DNA from 4 places in the Bacillus sp. EB106-06-01-XG163 genome. Region 2 is predicted to be linked to each of the others. Evidence: predicted binding sites of a transcription regulator. Region 2 holds the regulator's gene; each other region holds the start of a gene.
What was found. The regulator Rex, encoded in region 2, represses fermentation and respiration genes when NADH is low (regulators of the CRP and FNR family bind a similar motif). The targets are predictions, from matches to a motif close to TTGTGAAATATTTCACAA.
Positions count from the first base shown of each region.

Region 1: AC3WTF_RS13010 (cytochrome ubiquinol oxidase subunit I) is a predicted target of Rex. The motif match lies at 2,014-2,031, and genes of this name have one in related genera.
Region 3: AC3WTF_RS06385 (DUF1641 domain-containing protein) is a predicted target of Rex. The motif match lies at 2,088-2,105, and genes of this name have one in related genera.
Region 4: AC3WTF_RS13805 (nitrate reductase subunit alpha) is a predicted target of Rex. The motif match lies at 3,929-3,946, and genes of this name have one in related genera.

Region 1 covers NZ_JBYTDS010000010.1:63,038-69,039, forward strand. The annotation lists gene cydB (cytochrome d ubiquinol oxidase subunit II) at 1-536, opposite strand, end outside; gene AC3WTF_RS13010 (cytochrome ubiquinol oxidase subunit I) at 520-1,926, opposite strand; gene cimH (citrate/malate transporter CimH) at 2,429-3,772, shown strand; gene AC3WTF_RS13020 (polysaccharide deacetylase family protein) at 3,807-4,649, opposite strand; gene AC3WTF_RS13025 (ABC transporter ATP-binding protein) at 4,749-5,849, opposite strand; gene AC3WTF_RS13030 (PucR family transcriptional regulator) at 5,966-6,002, opposite strand, start outside.
Region 2 covers NZ_JBYTDS010000016.1:168-6,169, forward strand. The annotation lists gene AC3WTF_RS16525 (ABC-F family ATP-binding cassette domain-containing protein) at 1-1,853, opposite strand, end outside; gene moaC (cyclic pyranopterin monophosphate synthase MoaC) at 1,993-2,505, shown strand; gene AC3WTF_RS16535 (redox-sensing transcriptional repressor Rex) at 2,502-3,149, shown strand; gene AC3WTF_RS16540 (twin-arginine translocase TatA/TatE family subunit) at 3,168-3,338, shown strand; gene tatC (twin-arginine translocase subunit TatC) at 3,345-4,103, shown strand; gene AC3WTF_RS16550 (YdiK family protein) at 4,142-4,333, opposite strand; gene AC3WTF_RS16555 (CPBP family intramembrane glutamic endopeptidase) at 4,330-5,064, opposite strand; gene groES (co-chaperone GroES) at 5,301-5,585, shown strand; gene groL (chaperonin GroEL) at 5,627-6,002, shown strand, end outside.
Region 3 covers NZ_JBYTDS010000004.1:98,511-104,512, reverse strand. The annotation lists gene AC3WTF_RS06400 (ABC transporter ATP-binding protein) at 1-173, opposite strand, end outside; gene AC3WTF_RS06395 (DMT family transporter) at 200-1,183, opposite strand; gene AC3WTF_RS06390 (cupin domain-containing protein) at 1,313-1,810, shown strand; gene AC3WTF_RS06385 (DUF1641 domain-containing protein) at 2,197-2,613, shown strand; gene AC3WTF_RS06380 (NAD(P)/FAD-dependent oxidoreductase) at 2,653-3,831, shown strand; gene uxaC (glucuronate isomerase) at 4,019-5,416, shown strand; gene AC3WTF_RS06370 (MFS transporter) at 5,441-6,002, shown strand, end outside.
Region 4 covers NZ_JBYTDS010000011.1:76,790-82,791, reverse strand. The annotation lists gene narH (nitrate reductase subunit beta) at 1-188, opposite strand, end outside; gene AC3WTF_RS13805 (nitrate reductase subunit alpha) at 178-3,864, opposite strand; gene AC3WTF_RS13800 (cyclic nucleotide-binding domain-containing protein) at 4,041-4,517, opposite strand; gene AC3WTF_RS13795 (YwiC-like family protein) at 4,660-5,379, shown strand; gene fnr (fumarate/nitrate reduction transcriptional regulator Fnr) at 5,411-6,002, opposite strand, start outside.

The DNA.
Region 1 (6,002 bases), on a different contig from region 2:
ATTAAACCGTGCAGGAATGAAAGAAGGGTGACGGCCGCTCCGCCAAGAACGGAATACACGTTCACAATATCTGAAAAACCTGCGTGAATGTTCATATGTCCGTCAATCGGCACACCGCGGAACAAGCTTGTGAAAATAAGTCCGAATACAAATGGCGGGATAAGGCTGCCGAAGAAAATCACCCAGTCCCATGTTTTGACCCATTTTAAATGATTCACTTTTCCGCGGAATTCAAACGCCACGCCGCGCCCCATCAAGGCAAGAAGGATGATGATAAACGGAATATAATATCCGCTCAGCATCGTCGCATACCAGTTCGGGAATGCCGCGAAGATCGCTCCCGTACCTGTCAGCAGCCATACCTCATTCGCATCCCAGAACGGGCCGATGGTGTTAATCAGCACTCTGCGTTCTAATTCATTATGGCCAAGAAATCGGGTCGAAATGCCGACACCGAAGTCAAAACCTTCTAAAAAGAAAAATCCGACAAACAAAACTGAAACGAGTACAAACCAAAGATCATGAAGTGACCCCATGGTAAACCTCCTGACTGAACGGATCCGTTGATACAGGAACATCCTTATGATCATCATGGTCCGCACCTTTTTTAATTTCACGAACGAATAGGAAGACAAGCAGCGCGCCTAAAATCAAATACATGACGCCGAAGCCGATAATTGAAAACAGCAGAGATCCCGTCGTTACGTTAGGCGAAACGGATTGTGCGGTCGTCATTTGCCCCATGACCGTCCACGGCTGGCGGCCGATTTCAGTCATAATCCAACCGGCAGAGTTCGCAATGAACGGGAATGCGATCAGCGCGATCATGCCCCGTAAATACCACTTGCTCGTATGAAGCTTTTTGCGGCGGTTCAGAATAAAGCCGGCAATCGCGGCAAAAATCATAAGCGCGCCCGCTCCCGCCATAATGCGGAAACTCCAGAACGTCGTTTTGACAGGCGGGATATAGTCGCCTTTTCCGTACGTTTTTTCATATTCTTTTTGAAGTGTTTTCATCCCTTTCACACTGCCGCTGAACTTCTGGTAAGCCAAGTAGCTGAGTGCGTAAGGAATTGAAATTTCTGATGTGTTTTTTTCTTTATTCGTATCAATGTTCGCAAAAGCCGTCCACGCGGCAGGATCACCGCTGTCATCCCAAAGCGCTTCACTGGCAGCCATTTTCATCGGCTGCGATTCCATTAAATGCTCAGCCTGCATATGTCCGCTGAACGCAACGCCGATACCGGCGATCAGACCGACAATCATCGAAAGCTTGAAAGATTTATGGAAGAAAGGCACTTCTTTTTTCTTCAATAATTTAAATGCGCTGACACCGGCGATAAAGAAAGCACCCGTCGCAAGCGCCCCGAAAATGACGTGAGGGAATTCAACCCAAAGCTGAGGGTTTGTCAAAAGCGCCCCGAAATCATTCATTTCCGCTCGGCCGTTTTTAATCGTAAAGCCGACCGGCTCCTGCATGAATGAGTTTGCCGTCAAAATCCAGAAAGATGACATAATCGTTCCGAAAGATACAAGCCAAATGCAAAGCAAATGCACTTTTTTAGATAAACGGTCCCAGCCGAAAATCCATAATCCGATAAAAATAGACTCCATAAAAAACGCCAAAAGCGCTTCAATCGCAAGCGGAGCCCCAAATACGTCTCCGACAAAACGGGAATAATCAGACCAGTTCAATCCGAACTGGAATTCCTGAAGAATCCCTGTGACGACGCCGACAGCGAAGTTAATTAAAAAGAGATGCCCCCAAAATTTAGCCATTTTGAGATAGGTCTCTTGTTTTTTGACAACATAAAGCGTCTCCATCAAAGCAACCATAAACACAAGCCCGATAGACAAAGGCACAAACAAGAAGTGAAACAATGTTGTAGATGCAAATTGAATGCGGGCTAATACCAACTCACTCATGATGTTTTTCCTCCAATCTGGTAAATTGCTCAACATTTCACAAACATAGCGAAATCATTGCTCGGTATTTCACAAAAAATGATATATTTGCTCAATGTTTCACAAATTCGTCAAAACTATTGAAATATCAGCCTGTACACCCTGGGGGACAGCGGCTGTCATAGAAATGATTCAATATCATTACTTTACAACGATTCAGCCTAAAAAAAAAGATCAATATACCTAAAATAAGGCTGAAATTGTGACCGATTATTGTCGGATTTGTAGAGATTTTATGTCAGCACCTAGGATATTTGTCCCTTTGATATCGTACCTCTTTTTTATTCGTGTGGCGAACAAAATGCTTTTCTCGGTGAAAAAGCCCGCCAAATCGCCATTTTGAGAAAGAAAATGTGAAGAAAGCATGCCCCCTAGTAAATTCATAATATATGAACAATTTAAATTTTTTAGTATACTTTAAATGGGGATATTTTTTCACTACATAACGACTGGGGGAACAAGCATGGGAGAACTTCAACCAAAATTGCAAACGGATTCAATCCAAAAACAGGAACGGACTGATAACTGGTTTGCCAGAGCAATGAATATAAGAATCGGCATTATTCCTCTTCCTATCTATATCCTGCTTTTCTTGCTTATTACGGTGTTTGTCATGAGCCGTGATGTAAAAAGCGACATTCTGACATCAATTGCCGTCATGAGTTTTTTCGGATTTACCTTCGGCCAGATCGGAAAATCCATTCCGATCGTGCGGTCCATCGGCGGCCCTGCGATTCTCGCAACCTTTATTCCATCCGCTGTCGTCTACTACCACCTGCTTCCGAAAGACATTATTACTTCAACAACAGAATTCACGGAAAGCTCCAACTTTCTCTATCTATTTATTGCCGGTATCGTCGTCGGCAGTATTCTCGGGATGAAAAGAGAGACGCTCGTCAAAGCTTTCGTCAAGATTTTTATTCCGCTGATCGCCGGCTCGATCGCGGCCGCCATAGTCGGCTTATGCGTCGGGACGCTGCTCGGGCTCGGCTTTCAGCACACACTGCTTTATATTGTCGTTCCGATTATGGCGGGGGGTGTCGGTGAAGGCGCGATTCCTTTATCCATCGGCTACTCCGATATTATGCCGATGTCCCAGGGAGACGCCTTTGCGCTTGTGCTGCCGTCCATCATGCTCGGCAGCCTGTGCGCCATTATGTTATCGGGTTTGCTGAATGTCATCGGGAAACGCAAACCGGAATGGACGGGCAACGGGAAGGTTGATAAGTCTGATCATTCCGCTCCCGCATTGGAACAGCCGGCCAATGATAAAACGTTTGATTTGTCCTTTTTCGCTTCAGGCGGTATTTTAGCGGTTTCCCTCTATTTAGTCGGCATGCTGGCGCATGATTTCTTTCAGCTTCCGGCTCCTGTCGTGATGCTCGTCCTTGCCGTTCTCATTAAGCTGTTCAGGCTGGCGCCGGCTTCGATTGAAAACGGAGCCTTCGGCGTCTCGCGCTTTTTCTCGACAGCCGTGACCTATCCGCTCTTATTTGCGATCGGCGTTTCAATGACACCGTGGGACAAGCTGATTGCGGCGTTTACGATCAGCAACATCATTACCATTTTATCAATCGTCGTCACGATGATGGCCGTCGGTTTTCTGACCGGAAAATGGCTGAATCTGTACCCAATTGAGACGGCGATTATTAATGCCTGCCATTCCGGCCAGGGCGGCACCGGCGACGTCGCGATCTTGAGCGCCGCTGAACGGCTTGAGCTTATGCCGTTCGCCCAAGTGTCGACCAGAATCGGCGGAGCGATTACCGTGAGTGTCACCCTTCTGCTGCTTCATCAATTCTATTAAACTGAAAAAAGCCTCCGCATATGCGGAGGCTCTGTTATTTCATCACATTTTGAATATAAGAGCCGAATGCCGCGCCGGACATGCCCGGCGACACACGGACGCGGTGAAGCCCGTAAAGCCCCTGATCTCTTGACGCCGCTCCCGGCTCCGTCGTGACCGCCATACGGTAGCCTGACGCGGCGGCGGCTTTTAATGTTTCCTTATTATATCGTCCGACAGGGTAGCTGATCATAGACGTCCGCTGCCCGAACATTTGATCAAATAAACGCTTAGAGTCCTTCATTTCACGTCGCTGCTGCTGCGGTGTGAGCCCGTTCAATTCGAGATGGTTCATCGTATGGCTCTGAATGGAAATGCCGTGGGCGGCCATCTCCTTCATCTGCTTCTCAGTCAGATGATTCTTATGCCCGATATAGTTTCCGATCATAAAGATTGTCGCTTTCATCTTGTATTTCTTTAAAATGGGATAGGCCGCTTTCACATTGTCGGTATAGCCGTCATCAAATGTGATCAGCACACATTTTTCACGCGGCTCCTTATCCTCCGTCAGCATCAGATAGGCCTCTTCAGGAGTCATCGTATAATAGCCGTGATCATGAAGCCACTTCATATGCTGCCGGAACTCTTCCTTCGGCACACGCAGGCTGTTTCCCTCAGAAATGCTGTGGTACATCAGAATCGGCAGTCTTGCCGTTCCTTTCGTTTGAACCCAGGCGGACGTATCCGGCGCTTTTTTGATTTGGCGCTTTACAGACTTTTTATCGTGGTGCGCTTCTGCCTTCGGAATGCTTTGTTCGGCGCTTGCCTCATGGCCCGAGCAGGCGGCAAGCGTAAACACGGCAGCCAAAAGGCACATGCACATGATCATGCGTTTCATCGTTTTCCTGCTTTCTGTCTTCTATTTACTTTTTATATCGGTTATGCGTCATAAATTGTTACATCAAAAAAGCCGGACATCCAGCTGTCCGGCTTTGCGTTATGAGCGGATTCTGATTTCTGTTTCACTGTCAAAAAAGTGAGCTTTATTCATGTCGAAAGCGACGGTCAATTCTTCACCGGCATGAATGTCATGGCGGGCGTCAATCCGGGCGATAAAATCCTGATCCCCGATCCGGGAATAAACCATAATTTCTGACCCGAGCAATTCCGCGACATTGATTTTAGCTGTGATGGATGAATTCTTATAGGATTCTACCACAATCAGCTCGTCATGTATGTCTTCCGGGCGGATGCCAAAGATAACATCTTTGCCGGCATACCCTTTTTCCCGGAGCATTTTCATTTTCCCTTCCGGCACGCTGAGAGCGGCTGAACCGATCTGAATGGCGCCGTCCGTCAGCTTTCCTTTGAAAAAGTTCATCGCTGGGGAGCCGATGAACCCGCCGACAAATACGTTTTCGGGATGTTCATACACGTCTTTCGGTGTGCCGATCTGCTGAATTTTTCCGTCCTTCATGACTACGATGCGTGTCGCCATCGTCAGTGCTTCTGTTTGGTCGTGCGTCACATAGATTGTGGTTGTTTGCAGCCTTTGATGCAGCTTAATAATTTCTGCCCGCATCTGCACCCGAAGCTTTGCGTCCAGATTTGACAGCGGCTCATCCATTAAAAACACTTTGGCGTCCCTGACAATCGCCCGGCCTAATGCAACCCGCTGCCGCTGCCCGCCGGAGAGCGCCTTCGGTTTGCGGTGCAGATACTCTGTGAGCCCCAGCATTTTCGCCGCTTCTTCGACCCGTTTTTTTATCTCAGGTTTCGGCATCTTCCTCAGCTTCAGACCGAAAGCGATATTATCATAGACCGTCATGTGCGGATATAACGCATAGTTTTGAAACACCATGGCGATATCCCTGTCTTTAGGAGCGATGTCATTCACTCTCGTGTCACCGATATAGAAATCGCCCTTCGTAATGTCTTCCAGCCCGGCAACCATCCGTAATGTTGTCGACTTGCCGCACCCCGACGGACCGACAAACACAATAAACTCTTTATCTTTAATATGAAGGTTAAAATCATCGACAGCCGCTTCTTTTTGATCGTAATACTTATAAATATGCTCCAGCCGAAGTTCCGCCATGTCATCTCCTCCTTTTTGTAAACGCTTTCTTAAATAGGATTGTAACAGCGTCACACGGCGGCGGATATAGGCAATGTTCATAAAAAAAGTCCGCTGCCTTCGTGCACATTTCCCATTTAATGTGATTTTTCATACTGCAGACAAATGAAATAA
Region 2 (6,002 bases):
TGAATGGTCTGTACCTTTTCATGATCCTGATACACGTCAGGATCGCACAGTAGCTCCTCATTGGCGCTGATTTTCTCTTCGGCGGATGAGACGGCTGTTTCAATTTCTTCAATGCGTCTCAGGCGCTGCCGTTCTTTCTTCTTCCATTCTTTTTCTTCCTCGTAAGTTCTTTTCGTATCCTGTTTAACCTTGCCGGCAGGCTGAGCCTGCTCCTTTTCCTGCCGCTTCATTTCTTCCAGTTCCAGCTGCTGGGCTTTTTTCTCGGTGTAATAGTCATAGTCTCCCAAATATTCTTCTGCATGATCAGGTGACAGCTCCAGCACTCTTGTGGCGATCCTGTTAATAAAGTAGCGGTCATGCGATACAAATAACAGTGTTCCCGGGTAGTCGATCAGGGCGTTTTCCAGCACCTCTTTACTGTCCAGGTCAAGGTGGTTTGTCGGTTCATCAAGGATGAGAAAGTTTGCTTTTTGAAGCATCAGCTTGGCAAGCGCGACTCTTGCTTTCTCCCCGCCGCTTAACGAGCGGACCGGTTTCAGGACATCGTCTCCGCTGAACAGGAAGTTGCCGAGGCATGTTCTGATCTCTTTTTCCGGCATGTCCGGATATTCATCCCACAGCTCGTCCAGCACGCGTTTGGACGAGGTCAGTTCAGCCTGCTCCTGATCATAATAGCCGATTGTGACATTGGAACCGTACGTGATCGATCCGGATTCGGGGCTGAGCGTGTTCATAATGGTTTTCAGCAAGGTTGATTTGCCGATTCCGTTCGGTCCGACGAGGGCGGCGCTTTCGCCTCTTGTAATGCCGAAGGTCAGGTTTTTCAAGAGCGGCGGCTGGCCGTCATAGCTGATGGAAACATCCTGTACGCGCAGGACGTCGTTTCCGCTCTGTTTTGTAATGTCAAAACGGAAGGCGGCTGATTTTTCATCCCCGAGCGGCTTTGCCATGACGTCCATCCGTTCAAGCTGTTTTCGTCTGCTTTGAGCTCTTTTCGTTGTAGAAGCTCTGGCCAGATTGCGGTCGACAAAATCTTGAAGCTTGGCGATTTCGTCCTGCTGTTTTTCATACAGCTTCAGGTCTTTCTCATACTGCTCAGCTTTTTGTTCTAAATAGGCGCTGTAGTTGCCGAGATATTTTTTACTTTCTGTCCGTGAGACCTCATACACTTGACTGACGACTTTATCAAGAAAGTATCTGTCGTGGGAGACGATCAGAATGGCGCCTGAATATCCCTGTAAATAATGCTCAAGCCATGTAAGCGTATCGATGTCGAGATGGTTCGTCGGTTCATCCAGAATAAGCAGATCAGGCTGGGTCAGCAGCAGTTTTCCGAGCGCAAGCCTTGTTTTCTGGCCGCCGCTCAGGCTTTGCACTTTCACGGAATCGTCAAATTTTCCGAAGCCGAGTCCGTGAAGGATAGATCGGACGTCCGCTTCATATTGATAGCCGCCTTTATCCTTGAAATCCTGCTGAAGCCTGTCATAGGTTTTCATCAGCGTCTCAAGCTCCGCGGGGGCGGCCGTGGCCATCTTTTCTTCAATAGAGCGCATCTCTTTTTCCATTGCTTTCAGGAAATCAAAAACACTCAGCAGTTCTTCTTTTATGGTAAGCTGGGATTCCAAGCCTGTGTGCTGGGCAAGATATCCCATCGTTAATTCTTTCGGTTTGATTAATTCACCCTTTTCATATGAAAGGTGACCTGCGATAATTTTAAGGAGAGTTGATTTGCCGGCTCCGTTTCTGCCTACTATGGCGATGCGATCCCGAGATCTGACTTCAAGCTTTATATTGTTTAAAATAGGATCAGCGCCAAAAGATTTGGATAGCTGATTAATTTGTAAGATCATCATATTATTTCACCTCTGTTATAATAAGTTAAGTGTAGCTTATCAACCTGCTGTCAGCAAACAATACATCAGAATTGGAACATTATAGGATAAGACATCAGGGAGAAAATAGTGTATGATCAGAAGTAAGGAGAGTTTAAATATGAATGGATTTTCTCATTTTAATGAAGAAGGCCGTGCCCGCATGGTGGATATAAGCGATAAATCTTCAACAGTCCGTACTGCCGCTGCGATATCCAGCGTACACATGAAGCATGACGTGTACAGCAGAATCAAAAACCGCGAGATCGGAAAAGGAGACGTGCTGGCTGTCGCACAGGTGGCAGGAATTATGGCCGCAAAGCAGACGTCAGCGATTATCCCGATGTGCCACCCGCTTTCTTTAAGCAGCGTCGACATTTCATTCGGCTGGGAGGAAAAGGATTCCGAAGCCGTTCTTCATATACAGGCAAGCGTAAAAACGAAAGGGAGTACAGGTGTGGAAATGGAAGCGCTAACTTCCGCTTCAGTCTGCGCTTTGACCGTTTATGACATGTGCAAGGCGCTGGATAAAGGAATGGTCATCGGCCCGACCTGCCTCATGGAAAAGACAGGAGGCAAAAACGGTGATTTTAAAAGAGATGCATCTGAGTATAAAGTGGAGGACCAATCATGAACAAGGATCAATCAAAAATTCCACAGGCGACGGCAAAACGGCTGCCGCTTTATTATCGCTTTTTAAAGAATTTACACGCGTCAGGAAAACAGCGCGTTTCATCCGCTGAACTGAGCGACGCGGTAAAAGTCGATTCGGCCACGATCCGCCGGGATTTTTCCTATTTCGGGGCGCTCGGCAAAAAAGGATACGGCTATAATGTGGATTACCTGCTGTCATTTTTCAGAAAAACACTGGATCAGGATGAAACGACGAACGTCATTTTGATCGGTGTCGGGAATTTAGGGACGGCGTTTCTTCACTATAATTTCACAAAAAATAATAACACAAAAATATCTATGGCTTTTGATGTGAATCAGAGTAAAATAGGAACTGAGGTAGGCGGTGTGCCTGTCTTTGATCTTAATGATTTAGAGCTTCACATTAAGGATGAACCCGTGGCGATTCTTACCGTTCCTGCGGTTGCCGCCCAGTCAATCACCGACCGGCTCGTGTCGCTCGGAATCAAGGGAATCCTTAACTTTACGCCGGCCCGTTTGAATGTGCCGGATCACATTCGAATTCATCATATAGATTTAGCTGTAGAGCTTCAATCATTGGTTTATTTCTTGAAGCATTATTCTGTTTTGGAAGAAATTGAATAGCGAAAGGAGGAGCTGCACATGATCGGTCCTGGAAGCCTGGCGGTTATCGGTGTGGTGGCGGTGATTATTTTCGGTCCGAAGAAGCTTCCCGAATTAGGAAAAGCGGCGGGGGACACGCTTCGTGAATTTAAGAACGCTACTAAGGGATTAGCCGGTGAAGAAGAGGAAAAAAAGAAAGAAGAACAGTAAGATAGGATGACGCGTATGAGAGTGAATCAAATGACGCTTGTGGAGCATATTGCCGAACTTCGGAAACGATTGCTGATTGTGGCGTTATCCTTTACGGTTTTCTTTATTGCCGGCTTTTTTCTGGCAAAACCTATCATTGTGTATCTTCAAAAAGCCGATGAAGTAAAAGAGCTCACCCTTAATGCTTTTAACCTGACGGATCCGCTGTTTATCTTTTTGCAGTTCGCGTTTATCATCGGCATCATTTTGACTTCGCCGATTATTCTCTATCAGATTTGGGCGTTTGTCAGCCCGGGTCTGTATGAGAAGGAGCGCAAAGTAACACTCAGCTATATTCCGATTTCGATCGTGCTGTTTGTCGGCGGTGTGTCGTTTTCTTATTATATTTTATTTCCGCTGGTCGTTGATTTTATGAAGCGGGTCTCGAATGACCTCGATGTCAACCAGGTGATCGGGATCACCGAGTACTTTCATTTTCTGCTGCAGCTGACGATTCCGTTCGGACTGCTGTTTCAGATGCCGGTGCTGATCATGTTTTTAACGAGACTCGGTGTTATCACGCCGATGTTTTTATCGAAGATCAGGAAGTACGCGTATTTTGTGCTGCTTGTGATCGCCGCGATGATTGCGCCGCCTGAGCTGCTGTCTCACTTGATGATTACCATTCCGCTTTGCATTTTATACGAGGTCAGTATCCTGATTTCAAAAGCGGCGTATCGGAAAAGGCAGACCAGCAGTGAATCCGATCAGGACGTATCAGCATAAAAAAAGCCATTTCTCAATGATGAGAAATGGCTTTTCTTTTATTTTTGATTTTTTTTCACTTTAAATGAGAAGGCGAACATTTTAAACGAGATGCTGATATTATAAGCGGCGAAAACCATCAGCAGTATGGAATAAAAAGACCACATGCTTCCCGGAGAGCTTGCGGCCAAATACGTAAAGATACAGCCGACTGCGAAATAAATCAAGCCCCAAGTCATTGGGTTCCTCATACAAACAATCCTCCAATAATTAATTGCATTTGCTCACTATGCTGTTCAATATATTTTTGGGCGGGGCCGAGCTGCATGACCACGACAATGGTATTCATCATGACATGGGCGAATATCGGCACAATAATCCGTTTCGTCTGCACATACAAGAACGCAAAGGTAAAGCCCATGGCCGTATACAGCAGCAGGTGCGTGAGGTCTTGATGCACAATGCCGAAAATGACGGAACTGATCAGTCCGGCGATAAAGAAATTCGTTTTTTCATATAATACACCGAAAATGATCTTCCGGAAAATGATTTCTTCAAGAATCGGCCCGACGATAGAAGAAACGATAATCATGAGCGGCATGGCTTTAATAATGTTAAGAATGGCTTTCGTGTTTTCGGAACCGCTGCCCACATGAAAGACATACTGCTCAATCATCCCGGCGATTCCCTGAGAAAATAAAGCGAGCCATATTCCCGCGACCGCCCAGAGAACGGACATGCCGGCGGATGCTTTCTTCCCGTTTCTTAATGTCTGCTTCGGCGCGGTTCTCAAAATCAAGAGAACGATAATCAGGCAGATAAAAAAGCTTACGACGGAATAAATCCCCTGAGCCATGGTGAGATTCGCATTCGTAGGGTGCCCGCCCGCATAGCCGAATTTGTACATTAAAGGAATGCCGATCAATGCGGAAAGCTGCATGATAACATATGTCAAAATGATATACCAATACTGTTTTCTCAAATGATATGTACTCCTTTATCCTATAAAATCAAGTTATTTGTTCTTATTGTAACACAAGTGAACTTGACGTGAAAAAAGGAGAAAATCAGTGTGAGAGAGAATCATGTAAGCGTGAAAATTTTTTATTCTTATGACTTGAAATTGGAAGTGAGATTCTTTATTATAATAACTGTGTTAGCACTCTTTAGAGCTGAGTGCTAAAATTACATATTCATACTATTGAGGAGGTTATTACATTGTTAAAGCCATTAGGTGATCGCGTTGTCATTGAACTCGTAGAATCTGAAGAAAAAACTGCCAGCGGAATCGTATTACCGGATTCTGCAAAAGAAAAGCCGCAAGAAGGCAAAATCGTGGCAGCCGGTTCAGGTCGCGTGTTGGAAAGCGGAGAGCGCGTTGCTTTAGAAATAAAAGAGGGCGACCGCATTATCTTCTCAAAATACGCCGGTACTGAAGTGAAATACGAAGGTACTGAATACTTAATCTTACGTGAAAGCGACATTTTAGCTGTTATCGGCTAAGCAAATAAATATTTTTAAAAATTCGAGGAGGTTTCGTTAACATGGCAAAAGATATTAAGTTTAGTGAAGAAGCACGCCGCGCTATGCTTCGCGGTGTCGATGCGCTTGCTGACGCTGTAAAAGTAACTTTAGGGCCAAAAGGACGCAACGTGGTTCTGGAGAAAAAATTCGGTTCTCCGTTAATTACAAATGACGGTGTGACAATCGCAAAAGAAATTGAACTTGAAGATGCGTTTGAAAACATGGGTGCGAAGCTTGTAGCTGAAGTAGCCAGCAAAACAAACGACGTTGCCGGTGACGGTACGACGACTGCGACTGTACTTGCGCAGGCTATGATCCGCGAAGGCCTTAAAAACGTAACTGCGGGGGCTAACCCTGTCGGCGTGCGTAAAGGTATGGAACAAGCCGTGACTGTAG
Region 3 (6,002 bases), on a different contig from region 2:
TTGCACAGTGACAGCAATGTGCTTTTTCCCGCGCCGGAAGGCCCTATCAACGCCGTGATAGAACCTTTTTGAATATGTCCGGTTACACGGCTTAGGACATCAAAGGACGTATTGTTTTGTTCAAAGCGTTTGCCGGCTGACAGAAAAGATATTGCCGGAATTTCTTCTTTCATACAGGAGGACACCTTTCGTAAAAAAATCAGGAACCGGTGAGATTGGCTGACGTTTGCTCAGCCGTTTTCTGGTCTGTCTGCCGGGAAGCGAATGTATGCATGACCATTCCCGCAATAATAATGAACAGTCCGGCAAATGAAAGAAGTGACGGAAACGCCGCGGATAAAAAGACGATTTCGCCGATCAGTGCAAAAAGAACCTCTCCGGACTGCGTCGCTTCAACAGCAGCGAGCTTCTGCGGCTCATTCCTCACCATATCAGTGGCGCGGAAAAATAATACTGTTGCGATAACGCCAGAGCTGAGTGCGACGATAAAGGATTGGAATGTCTGTCCCATTGACGGAAGCCCGTCTCTATGCCAGCCGAAAGCGGCGATCAAAAGCCAAAACGGAAGGCTTGCGAGCGTCATGCCGAGCACCCGCTGAAACGTATCGAGTTTTCCGCCGTATTGTTCCAGCATTTTGCGGTTGCCGAGCGGATAGGCAAAAGCGGCGATGACGACCGGCACCACGCTGAATAGTATCGTGCGGCCGGACAGAGAACCCGCATGCTGAAGCTGAATCAGACCGGCTCCGATCAGGATGATGACGGAAGTAACCAGCGAAATCAGCGGGATCTTTTGTCTGACGGAAACCGGGCCCGCCGGTGAATTTTTTGTTTCGTAGAAAAACGGCGACAGAAGCACACCCGCGACAATTGTAATCTGCCACGTGCCGGCGATCAGCCAGCCCGGCCCATATGCCGCCGCAAACGTAATCGGGGCATAAAAAAGCACGAACCCGGTAAAACTCCACTTCAGCCAAAAAAACGGTTTTTTCCGGATTTCATGCCAGAGCGGCGCCCATTTTCCTTTCGCATAAACGATCAAAAATAAAAACGGAACCATAAAAAGAAAACGCAGGGAAGAGCTCCACATCCAGCTTCCGCCGGAAAGCTCCATCGCCCTGTTTAAAATAAAGGTGACTGCAAAAAACAGAGATGCCAATATTCCGATCACGATGGCTTTCATTAAATCCCTCATTTTGACACATATTTTTTTATACTATACTATTCACCGGCAGGCTTCGCAATGGAATATAAGAAAATAGCGTTTTAACAAATGATGAATGGGAAACAGACATATACGGAGGTGAAAACAATGCAGAAAGAGGATATTCAAGTGCTTTATTTTGAAGATGACGGCCGCATTCCGAATAACCCGAATCTTCCGCTTGTTATTTATAACGCGGTATTTAATGAAGAAACGGTACAGAAAGCAGAGTCCGTCCTCCGCCGGCACGATTGGTCGAACAGCTGGACGGGCGGAGTATTTCCGTATCACCATTTTCACAGCACCACGCACGAAGTTCTTGTCGCGGTAAAAGGAAACGCGGTTTTGAGGTTCGGCGGGGAACAAGGAGCGGACGCCGTTCTTCAAACGGGAGACGCAGCGGTCATTCCGGCCGGCACCGGACATAAAAAACTGTCGGGCAGTTCTGATTTTACCGTGATCGGGGCTTATCCGGGCGGCCGGCAGTACGATACAAAAACGGAGAAAAATGATAGAACTTCAGAAGAAATCAGCCGTGTCCCGCTCCCGGAATGCGACCCCTTTACGGGAAAAACGGGCCCGCTATTAAAATTGTGGGAAAAATGACAGGGGAAAAGCGGATGGTCTGTAAAAAAATAGCCTAAAAGAAACGTTATTACACCCCCGCCATATAAATAATTTCATAAACGAAACAATTCACGTTCAAATTTTGTTCAAAAAGTGTTATTATATAAGAGTAAATCAAATTGGGGTTTTTTATGTTTGCTATTTTCAGAGAGGAAAAAGAAATTTTGACTTATTCAATTGTTTTTGTTGATATAAAAATAATACTGGATATGGCAAAGTGAAAAACTGGGTAGTAAACATTTATTTTTGTAAATGATTGTGCATGAATTCACAATCTTGCTTTTTCATGCTTTTCTGCATGAAGGGGGAAAGGCTACCCTTTCCAAAAAAATCAGCATACTGCTTATAGTAAAGGAGAATCGGATATGCCAGAAACAATCGATCAAACAAATGCATCTGTCAGCCAAGGCCAACGCGATCTTATTGATCAGCTGCTAAAACCTGAAGTTCAAGAATCACTGACTGTTTTAGTGGATCAGCTTCCAAAACTGACTGAGTTAGTAAATATTTTAACGAAGTCTTATGATTTTGCACAGTCTGTAGCGACAGACGAAGTATTGAAGAGCGATACAGTGGGTGCGCTTACAGAAATTCTTGAGCCGGTGAAAGAAACAGCGAAAGAAGTGGCGGCTACTGCGATCGAAGCAAAAGACCGCGCGGATGCAAGCAATGAAACGATCGGACTTTTCGGCCTGCTGCGCATGCTGAAAGATCCTCAAGCTCAAAAGCTGTTCCGTTTTGCTAACAGCTATCTTGAAATCATGAACGAAAAACAAAAATAATCTCAGATTCAAATTGATATAAAGGACGGAGGATATACGATGTCAAAACATATTGTCATTTTAGGCGCTGGTTACGGCGGAGTTCTTTCTGCTTTAACCGTTCGCAAACATTACAGTAAAGATGAAGCACGCGTAACCGTTGTGAACAAATACCCGACTCACCAAATCATTACGGAACTGCACCGCCTTGCAGCGGGCAACGTGTCTGAACAGGCTGTTGCTATGCCGCTTGAAAAACTTCTGAAAGGAAAAGACGTCGACATTAAAATCGCAGAAGTCAATTCTTTCTCAGTTGATAAGAAAGAAGTTGCCCTTTCTGACGGTTCTAAGCTGACTTATGACGCGCTTGTTGTCGGACTTGGTTCTGTTACGGCTTATTTCGGCATTCCTGGACTCGAAGAAAACAGCATGGTGCTGAAATCTGCTGCTGATGCCAACAAAGTATACAAACACGTGGAAGACCGTGTGCGTGAATACGCTAAAACGAAAAACGAAGCTGATGCAACGATCCTTATCGGCGGCGGCGGCTTAACAGGCGTCGAGCTTGTCGGTGAGCTTGCTGACATCATGCCGAACCTTACGAAAAAATACGGCGTAGATCCGAAAGCAATCAAACTGAAATTAGTAGAAGCAGGTCCGAAAATTCTTCCTGTTCTTCCTGATGACCTTATCGAACGCGCGACAAAAAGTCTTGAAAAACGCGGCGTTGAGTTCTTAACAGGTCTTCCTGTTACAAATGTTGAAGGAAACGTTATTGATCTGAAAGACGGTTCAAAAGTCGTTGCCAACACATTTGTATGGACAGGCGGCGTACAAGGCAACCCGTTAGTCGGCGAATCCGGCCTTGAAGTGAACCGCGGACGTGCGACGGTTAACGATTTCTTACAATCTACTTCTCATGAAGATGTATTCGTTGTCGGAGACAGCGCTGTATACTTTGCGCCGGACGGCCGTCCGTACCCGCCGACAGCGCAAATCGCTTGGCAGATGGGTGAACTTGTGGGTTACAACCTGTTCGCTTACTTAGAAGGAAAAACGCTTGAAACATTCAAGCCTGTAAACTCTGGTACGCTTGCAAGCCTCGGACGTAAAGACGCGGTTGCCATCATCGGAGCGAACTCTACTCCGCTGAAAGGTCTTCCGGCATCTTTAATGAAAGAAGCAAGTAACGTACGTTATTTAACACATATCAAAGGATTATTCAGCCTCGCTTACTAATCCTTAAGATCACACAGAAGACATTGCCGGACTTTCTCGGCAGTGTCTTTTTTTTTGTATGAAAATGTTAACGGATACAATTTTCTGAAAAATAAAATAAAAATGATTGATATGTGAGAAAGAGGAAGCTAAAATAAAAAAGAATCATTTTGTTAACGTTAACATTTTTAAGAGGGAGGATGAAAGTGTGAAAGCTTTTATGGGTGATGATTTTTTACTGGATAGTACAACGGCCGTAAAGCTGTACAGGGAATACGCCGAAAACATGCCGATCATTGATTATCACTGTCACTTAAGCCCAAAGGAAATCTATGAAAATAAAACCTTCGCAACGATTACGGAGGCATGGCTTTACGGTGACCACTACAAGTGGCGGATCATGAGGGCCAACGGCATTGAAGAGCGCTGCATTACCGGAAACGCTTCAGATGAAGAGAAGTTTTTCGCCTGGGCAAAAACGGTGCCGATGGCGATAGGCAATCCGCTGTACAGCTGGACGCATTTAGAGCTGCAGCGCTGGTTCGGCATTTATGACGTATTGAATGAAAAAACGGCCGCGGCAATTTGGAAAAAAACGAATGAGCTCCTGCAGGGAGACGGGTTTGGCGCAAGGGATCTCATTCTGAAATCAAATGTCAAAGTCATTTGCACAACCGACGATCCTGCCGATGCGCTGACATACCACGAACTGTTGAAAGAAAGTGATTTTCCGGTTCAAGTGCTGCCCGGATTTCGGCCTGACAAAGGACTGGACATCAGCAGCCCGGGTTTTGCCGATTGGGTCCGTTCGCTGGAGAGCGCTTCCGGAATGGCTGTCACCACCTACCAATCGTATTTAGATGCGTTAGAATCCCGCGTCCGCTTTTTTCACAATGCCGGGGGAAGAGTGTCGGATCATGCGTTAGATCAAATGGTTTATGCCGAGACGACCGAAGAGGAAGCGGCCCGGATTTTTGCAGCCGGATTAAGCGGAGAGCATGTGTCTTTTGAAGATGAAAAGAAATTCAGAACACGGACACTGCAATATCTTTGCGGTCTTTACGCCGAACTGGACTGGGCGATGCAGTTCCATATTAACGCGTTAAGAAATACCAATACAAATAAGTTCAGCAGCCTCGGTCCTGATACGGGATATGACTCAATTAATGATGAACGTATCGCAAAACCGCTTGCCCGGCTGTTAGATTCCGCCGAAAAAAAGCGGCAATTGCCTAAAACGATTTTGTATTCTTTGAATCCGAATGACAACTATATTATCGCCAGCATGATCAACAGCTTTCAGGATGGGAAAACACCGGGGAAAATTCAATTCGGCACAGCCTGGTGGTTCAATGACACGAAAGATGGAATGCTCCAGCAAATGAAAGCGTTATCAAACACAGGCCTGTTCAGCCGTTTTATCGGGATGCTGACGGATTCAAGAAGTTTCCTGTCCTATCCCCGCCATGAATACTTCAGGCGGCTTGTCTGCACGCTGATCGGCGGCTGGGCGGAACAAGGCGAAGCGCCTTACGATATGGAGCTTTTAGGAAAGATTGTCGAGGGGATTTGTTACCGGAATGCTGAGGAATATTTCCGCTTTTAAAAAATGGAATGAAAGAGGTGGCCTATGAGTAATGTGCCTGTCGTGACAGCACCTGCCGCAAAAGTGAAGGAGCATAAGCTGAGTCTGAAAGAAAAAGTATCCTATGGTTTTGGAGATTTTGGGAACGGATTTATGTTTGATCTCGGGCAGATCTATTTGCTGAAGTTTTTCACAGATGTCGCAGGCATTCCGGCAGCGTTCGCCGGCAGTATTTTTTTGGTCAGCAAGCTGTTTGCGGCTTTGACTGATCCGATTGTCGGCTCGGCCATTGACTACAGAAAAAAGATCGGACCCCGGGGGAAATTCAGGCCGTACTTATTATTCGGAAGTATTATTCTTGCGGTCATGACCGTATTGATTTTTGTGTCACCGGACGTGAGCGTCACCTGGAAGCTTGTGTACGCCTATGCTTCTTACATGCTGTGGGGGGGCGCTTATTCTTTCGTCAATATTCCGTACGGCTCTCTCGGCGCGGCCATTACACAGGATGCGGAGGACAGAACGGCGCTTTCCGCATTCCGCCAGATAGGCTCCCTCGGCGCGCTGCTCATTACAAGTGTCATCGTCATCCCGATTCTTGTTCATT
Region 4 (6,002 bases), on a different contig from region 2:
TTATATTTGTCCTGGTCCTCCCATTGCTTCGGGTAGCCGATGCCGGGCTTTGTTTCTACATTATTAAAATACATATATTCCGCACCGGAACGGTTTGTCCACGTGTTTTTGCAGGTGACGCTGCACGTGTGGCAGCCGATGCATTTATCCAAATTCATGACCATCCCGATCTGCGCTTTAATCTTCAAGCCAATCGACCTCCTTCAGCTTGCGGATGACGACATTCAGATCGCGCTGATTCCCCGTCGGACCGTAATAGTTAAAGCCGTAACTGAGCTGGGCATAGCCCCCGATCATCTGGGTCGGCTTGACGTGAATCCTTGTCGGGCTGTTATGGGTGCCTCCGCGGTTATTCGTCAGTTTTGTGCCGGGCACATTGATGTGGCGGTCCTGGGCATGGTGCATAAACGCCATTCCTTTAGGAATCCGGTGAGACAAAACCGCTCTCGCGACGACAACGCCGTTTCGGTTGAAGCATTCAATCCAATCGTTGTCTTTGATATCCGTGTCCTCTGCGTCATCTTTATTCATCCACACGGTCGGCCCGCCGCGGAACAGCGTCAGCATCGGCAGAGAATCAAAATACATGCTGTGGACGGACCATTTATTATGCGGCGTCAAATAATTAAGAACGATTTCTTTGCCCTCTTGATCAGGCCGCTTGCTTAGGAACGGACGGTGCTGGAGGATCGGTTTAAATGTCGCCATCGTTTCACCGAATTCCATCATCAGTTCATGATCGACATAATAGGATTGTCTGCCTGTCAGCGTCCGCCACGGAATTAATTTTTCCACATTCGTCGTAAACGGCGAGTACCTGCGCCCTCCTTTTTCTGAACCGGTAAAGGCCGGAGAGGTGATGACCGTTTTCGGCTGGGCTGTAATTTGCTCGAACGTAAAGCATTCTTCCTCGCGCTCTTCCGCCAGGTCTTTCAGCTCCAGATTGGTAATGTTTTCAAGTGATTCCCATGCTTTCACGGCGACTTTTCCATTTGAGGTGGACGACAGGGTTAAAATCGCTTCCGCCGCCTGCTTCGCTTCACTTATATTCGGGCATCCTTTGGCAACGCTGTTTGAATCAGTTTCTCCCAGTCTCTGTTTGAGTGATTCATATTCATCCGCAATCGACCAGCTCATCCCTTTTGTTCCGCTCGGTTTTAAAGCCGTATTAGGGCCGAGCGCGGTCATTTTATGAAAAATGTGTTTGTAATCCCGTTCAACGACATGGATGTTCGGCATCGTTTTTCCCGGAATGGCTTCACATTCACCCTTGCTCCAGTCATTGATTTTGCCGAACGGCTGGGCCAATTCCTGCATCGTGTCGTGGAGAAGCGGCGTTGCGACTACCTCTTTTACCGGCTCCATATCGACTTCTTCCGCCAGATCGGAAACGGCTTTTGAGAGCGCCTTAAAAATATCCCAGTCTGACTTCGATTCCCACGGCGCCGAGATGGCCGGAGCAAATGGATGAATAAACGGATGCATATCCGTACTGCTGAGATCGTGTTTTTCATACCATGTCGCCGCCGGCAGCACGATATCGGAATACAGCGCCGTACCCGCCATTCGAAAATCAAGATTGATTAACAAGTCGAGCTTGCCTTCCGGCGCCTGCTCCCGCCATTTGATTTCTTCAGGGCGGATGCTGTCGCTGTCGTCATTCATCAGACCGTTCGTCGTCCCCAGCAGATGCTTGAGAAAATATTCATGCCCTTTCCCTGAGCTTGAGATCAGATTTGCCCGCCATACGAAGAGATTCCTTGGGAAATTCACTTCATTGTCAGGGTCTTCAATCGCGAATTTCAGTTTTTTCTCTTGAAGCCGTGAGGCCACGTACGCACCTACGTCTTCAGGTGTCGCCGCCCCCGCTTTCTCAGCTTCTTTGTACAGATCAATGCCGTTTTGATTGAATGTCGGGTAAGACGGAAGCCACCCTAATCGCGCCGCCAGCACATTGTAATCGGCGTGATGCTTGTAGCGGGACGACGCGGCGATCGGTGAAGCCAAGTCACTGATCGGCTGGTCTTCATAACGCCACTGGTCTGTCGCAAAGTAGAAAAACGAAGTGCCGTTTTGCAGCTTAGGCACGCCTTCCCAGTCCTTTGCGGTTGCAATCGTCTGCCACCCTTCAGCCGGACGGAGTTTTTCCTGCCCCACGTAATGGGCCCAGCCTCCGCCGTTTACGCCTTGGGCGCCTACGAGTAAAACAAGATTTAACACCGCACGGTAAATCGTGTCGGAGTTGAACCAGTGGTTAATGCCAGCCCCTACGATAATCATGGATCTGCCGTCTGTGTCAATCGCATTTTGGGCAAACTCCCTGGCAATCTGTATAACGGCTTCTCTTTTAATTCCCGTAATCTGTTCCTGCCAGGCAGGTGTGAACGGACGGGGATCATCATAAGATGCGGCTGATTGTCCGCCGATGCCCCGGTTCACGCCGTAGTTGGCCAATATCAAGTCAAACACAGTCGTGACGTACGTCTCTTCACCATTCAGATCCAATTTTTTAATAGGAAGATTCCGCTCAAGCACTTTGTTTCCGTCATTTGAAAAATACGGAATGCGCACCATGCCGATTTCGTCCTCTATTCCGAGCACGGAGAGACGGGGTTCAATCGGTTCCCCGGTGTCTTCGTCGATCATGTGCAGATTCCATTTCTGCTGCCCGTCCCAGCGGGAGCCCATTGTGCCTTGCGGTATGGCAAACGCACCTGTCTGTTCATTCCAGACCGCCGGCTTCCACTGATCATTTTTTGTCTGCCGCCCGATGTCTTTTGCATGCAGAAACCGTCCCGCTGTATACATGCCGTTCTCTTTTGAAAGAGTGACGAAGAATGGAAAATCGGTGTATTGCTTCGCGTACTCAATAAAACGTTCAGTTTCTTGGTTCACGTAAAATTCCTGCAAAATGACGTGACCCATCGCCATCGCAAGCGCCCCGTCAGTCCCCTGGCGGATACTCAGCCAGTCATCCGCAAACTTTGAGGATTCCGCAAAATCGGGACTGATCGAAATGACTTTAGCGCCTTTATAGCGGGCTTCCGCCAGAAAATGCGCATCAGGCGTTCTCGTTAACGGAACGTTGGAGCCCCATGTGATGATATAGCCTGAATTGTACCAATCACTGCTCTCCGGAACGTCCGTCTGGTCGCCCCAAATTTGCGGGGACGCCGGCGGAAGATCCGCATACCAGTCATAGAAACTGAGCATTGGGCCGCCGATTAACGACATGAATCGCGAACCTGATGCGTGGCTGATCATGGACATCGCCGGGATCGGAGAAAAACCGACATTCCGGTCAGGCCCGTATTTCATCACTGTATACAGCAGAGAGGCTGAAATCAGCTTCAGCACCTCCGGCCATTCCGCGCGGACAAAGCCGCCTTTCCCCCTTGCCTGTTTATAGGACTTCGCTTTTTCAGGGTTTTCGACGATCGATTTCCAGGCATCCAGCGGATTATGATGCGCCTGCAATGCTTCCCGCCACAAATTGATCAGCACACCGCGTACATATGGATATTTCACACGGAGCGGGCTGTAAATGTACCAAGAAAAACTGGCCCCCCGCGGACAGCCTCTCGGTTCGAAATCAGGCATATCCGGGCCTGTCGATGGATAATTCAAGTTTTGTCCTTCCCACGTGACAATTCCTTTTTTCACATAAATATTCCAGCTGCAAGAACCCGTGCAGTTGACGCCGTGGGTGGAGCGAACGACTTTGTCGTACTGCCATCTGTTTCTGTATACATTCTCCCAATCACGATCTTCGCTTGTCGTTTGGCTATGGTTATTTGAATGATGTTCGATAGGAGAAAAATAGTTTAATCTCCTGAGCAACGGACTCATTTTCTTTTTCTTCATGATCGTTCACTCCTTCCGAGTCAGGTGATGCTATGTACACTATAAACAGAGACGGCGCATCACCTTGTGAACTATGTCACACACTCTGCTTTTTTTCACAAAACGTTCACACAGAGCAGCAGGAAGGATTTCAAACGATATGGGGACGCCCGGCGTCATAAAAAAACCGGTTCTGTTTAAGAACCGGGTTCGGCGTTTTCATCCCGTGATGTATGCAGATACCGCAAAAACAACTGATAGGAACAGAAGACATTTTGCTGAAGCATCGCCAAAAAGTTCATTTGCAGCCGCGGATGGTAAGACATCATTTTCTTAAATACGGAATATGGAATATGAAGTACCAGAATATCCGGTGAGGCATTGACTGAGATAAAAGGCGATAAAGAGAGCCCGCCTTTTTCATCAATCGGAAACACATCGCCTTTTTCCCACAGCGCAACGGTTTGCGACCCTTCAGGGAGCCTGCTGTCCGTAAAACGGATATTGCCTTTTAATACAATATAAACGGATTGTGAATGAAGAAAGGATGGAGATTGGCCAGATGAGCCGCGGATAAACGTCCCGTTTTTCAGCAAGGTTTCGACAATGGACAGAGGCACTTCATTAAACATAGGAAGTTGTTTCAGAAATAATAAATAGTCACACTGATTCATAGGAAAGCCTCCTGTGCTAAGGATAGCTTTAGTGTAGCCCGATTGAGCCCGCGCGGCAGTGATGTATTTCACAGCTTGTATGATAAAAGTCACTTATCAGGAGAGTGTTTGTACTTATAATGAAATAAAAAGGAGGGTTTCGATGAAGGCGATGATTCCGAAGCAGCACGGCGCATGGGCGATGCTGCTGATTCCATTTTTACTCGGCATGGTCAAGGGAGGCCCGGTTTTCTGGCATATTCCGCTCTTTCTGGGCTGGCTGTTCCTTTACTTGACGGTTTATCCCGTTTCGCTCGCTTTGAAAAAGAAACAGCTTCAGCCCTATCAAAAGTGGATATGGTATTACGGTTTTCCGGCCTGCTGCTTTTTGATCATTTCTGTCTATCATAGGCCGCAGCTCGTCTGGATCGGCGTTTTTTTATTGCCGCTGTTTCTCATACATACGCATTATGCCCGCCGAAAAAACGAACGGGCGCTCACGAATGATATTGCGGGTGTTCTGTTCTTTTGTTCAGGCGGGCTTGCGAGCTGCTGGCTGGGAGCGGGAATCCTTGACGGCTGGGCCTGGTTTCTATTCTTGCAATCCGCTTTATTTTTTGTCGGGAGTTCTTTTTATGTGAAATCGGTCATACGGGAGAGAAAAAACAGAACCTTTGCATACTGGTCATGGGGATATCACCTCTTGCTCCCCTTTTTATCGGCTTTTCTCGGGGCAGGCTGGGCGTTTCTCGCTTTTATCCCAAGCAGTCTGCGGGCCTGGTTTTTTCACGGAAGAGACTGGCCGGTGAAAACGATCGGCATTCTGGAAATCGTAAATGCCGGCTTCTTTTTCGCCGTCATGTGTATATGTATCACAAGCTGAAAAACAAGGACACCGGCTGCCCTTGTTTTTTTCAGTCAATATTGCAGATCTCAAGCGGACAATTTTCACACTCGATCTCGCATCGTAAATAGTCCCGCTTGTGCAAAATAATTTTTCCGGTTTCGTCTATCGAAATAACCCCTTGTTTGCGGAGGTCTCCCAGCATGCGGTTGACGCTCTCCCTTGCCGCCGCGCAAAACTTAGCCAAATCCTGATTTGTCAGCACAATGTTAATCAGAATCCCGTCACTTCGTTCCACCCCGTAGCTGTTTGATAAGCGGATAAGGGTGGAATAGAGCGCCCCTTTTTTGCCGTGAAGAAGCAGGTCCCTGATCTTGGACTGGATTTTTCGAAGATGGGTGCTCATCCATTTCATAAATTCAAACGTCAAAACACCGTTTTGGATCAATTCCTTTTCCAGCTTGTTTTTATTAATGACGAGCACCTCGCCATCCTCTAACACTTTCGCACTGAGCATATATCTCGGCTCATCTGTGAATAGCGTCAATTCCCCGACAATATCGTTTTTTTGGCAGATTCTAAGCGTCAGGTCTTTTCCGTCAGACGTCAGCTTGCCGATTTCAATGAGTCCTGATTGAATCAGATAAAGCTCTTTTGCATCC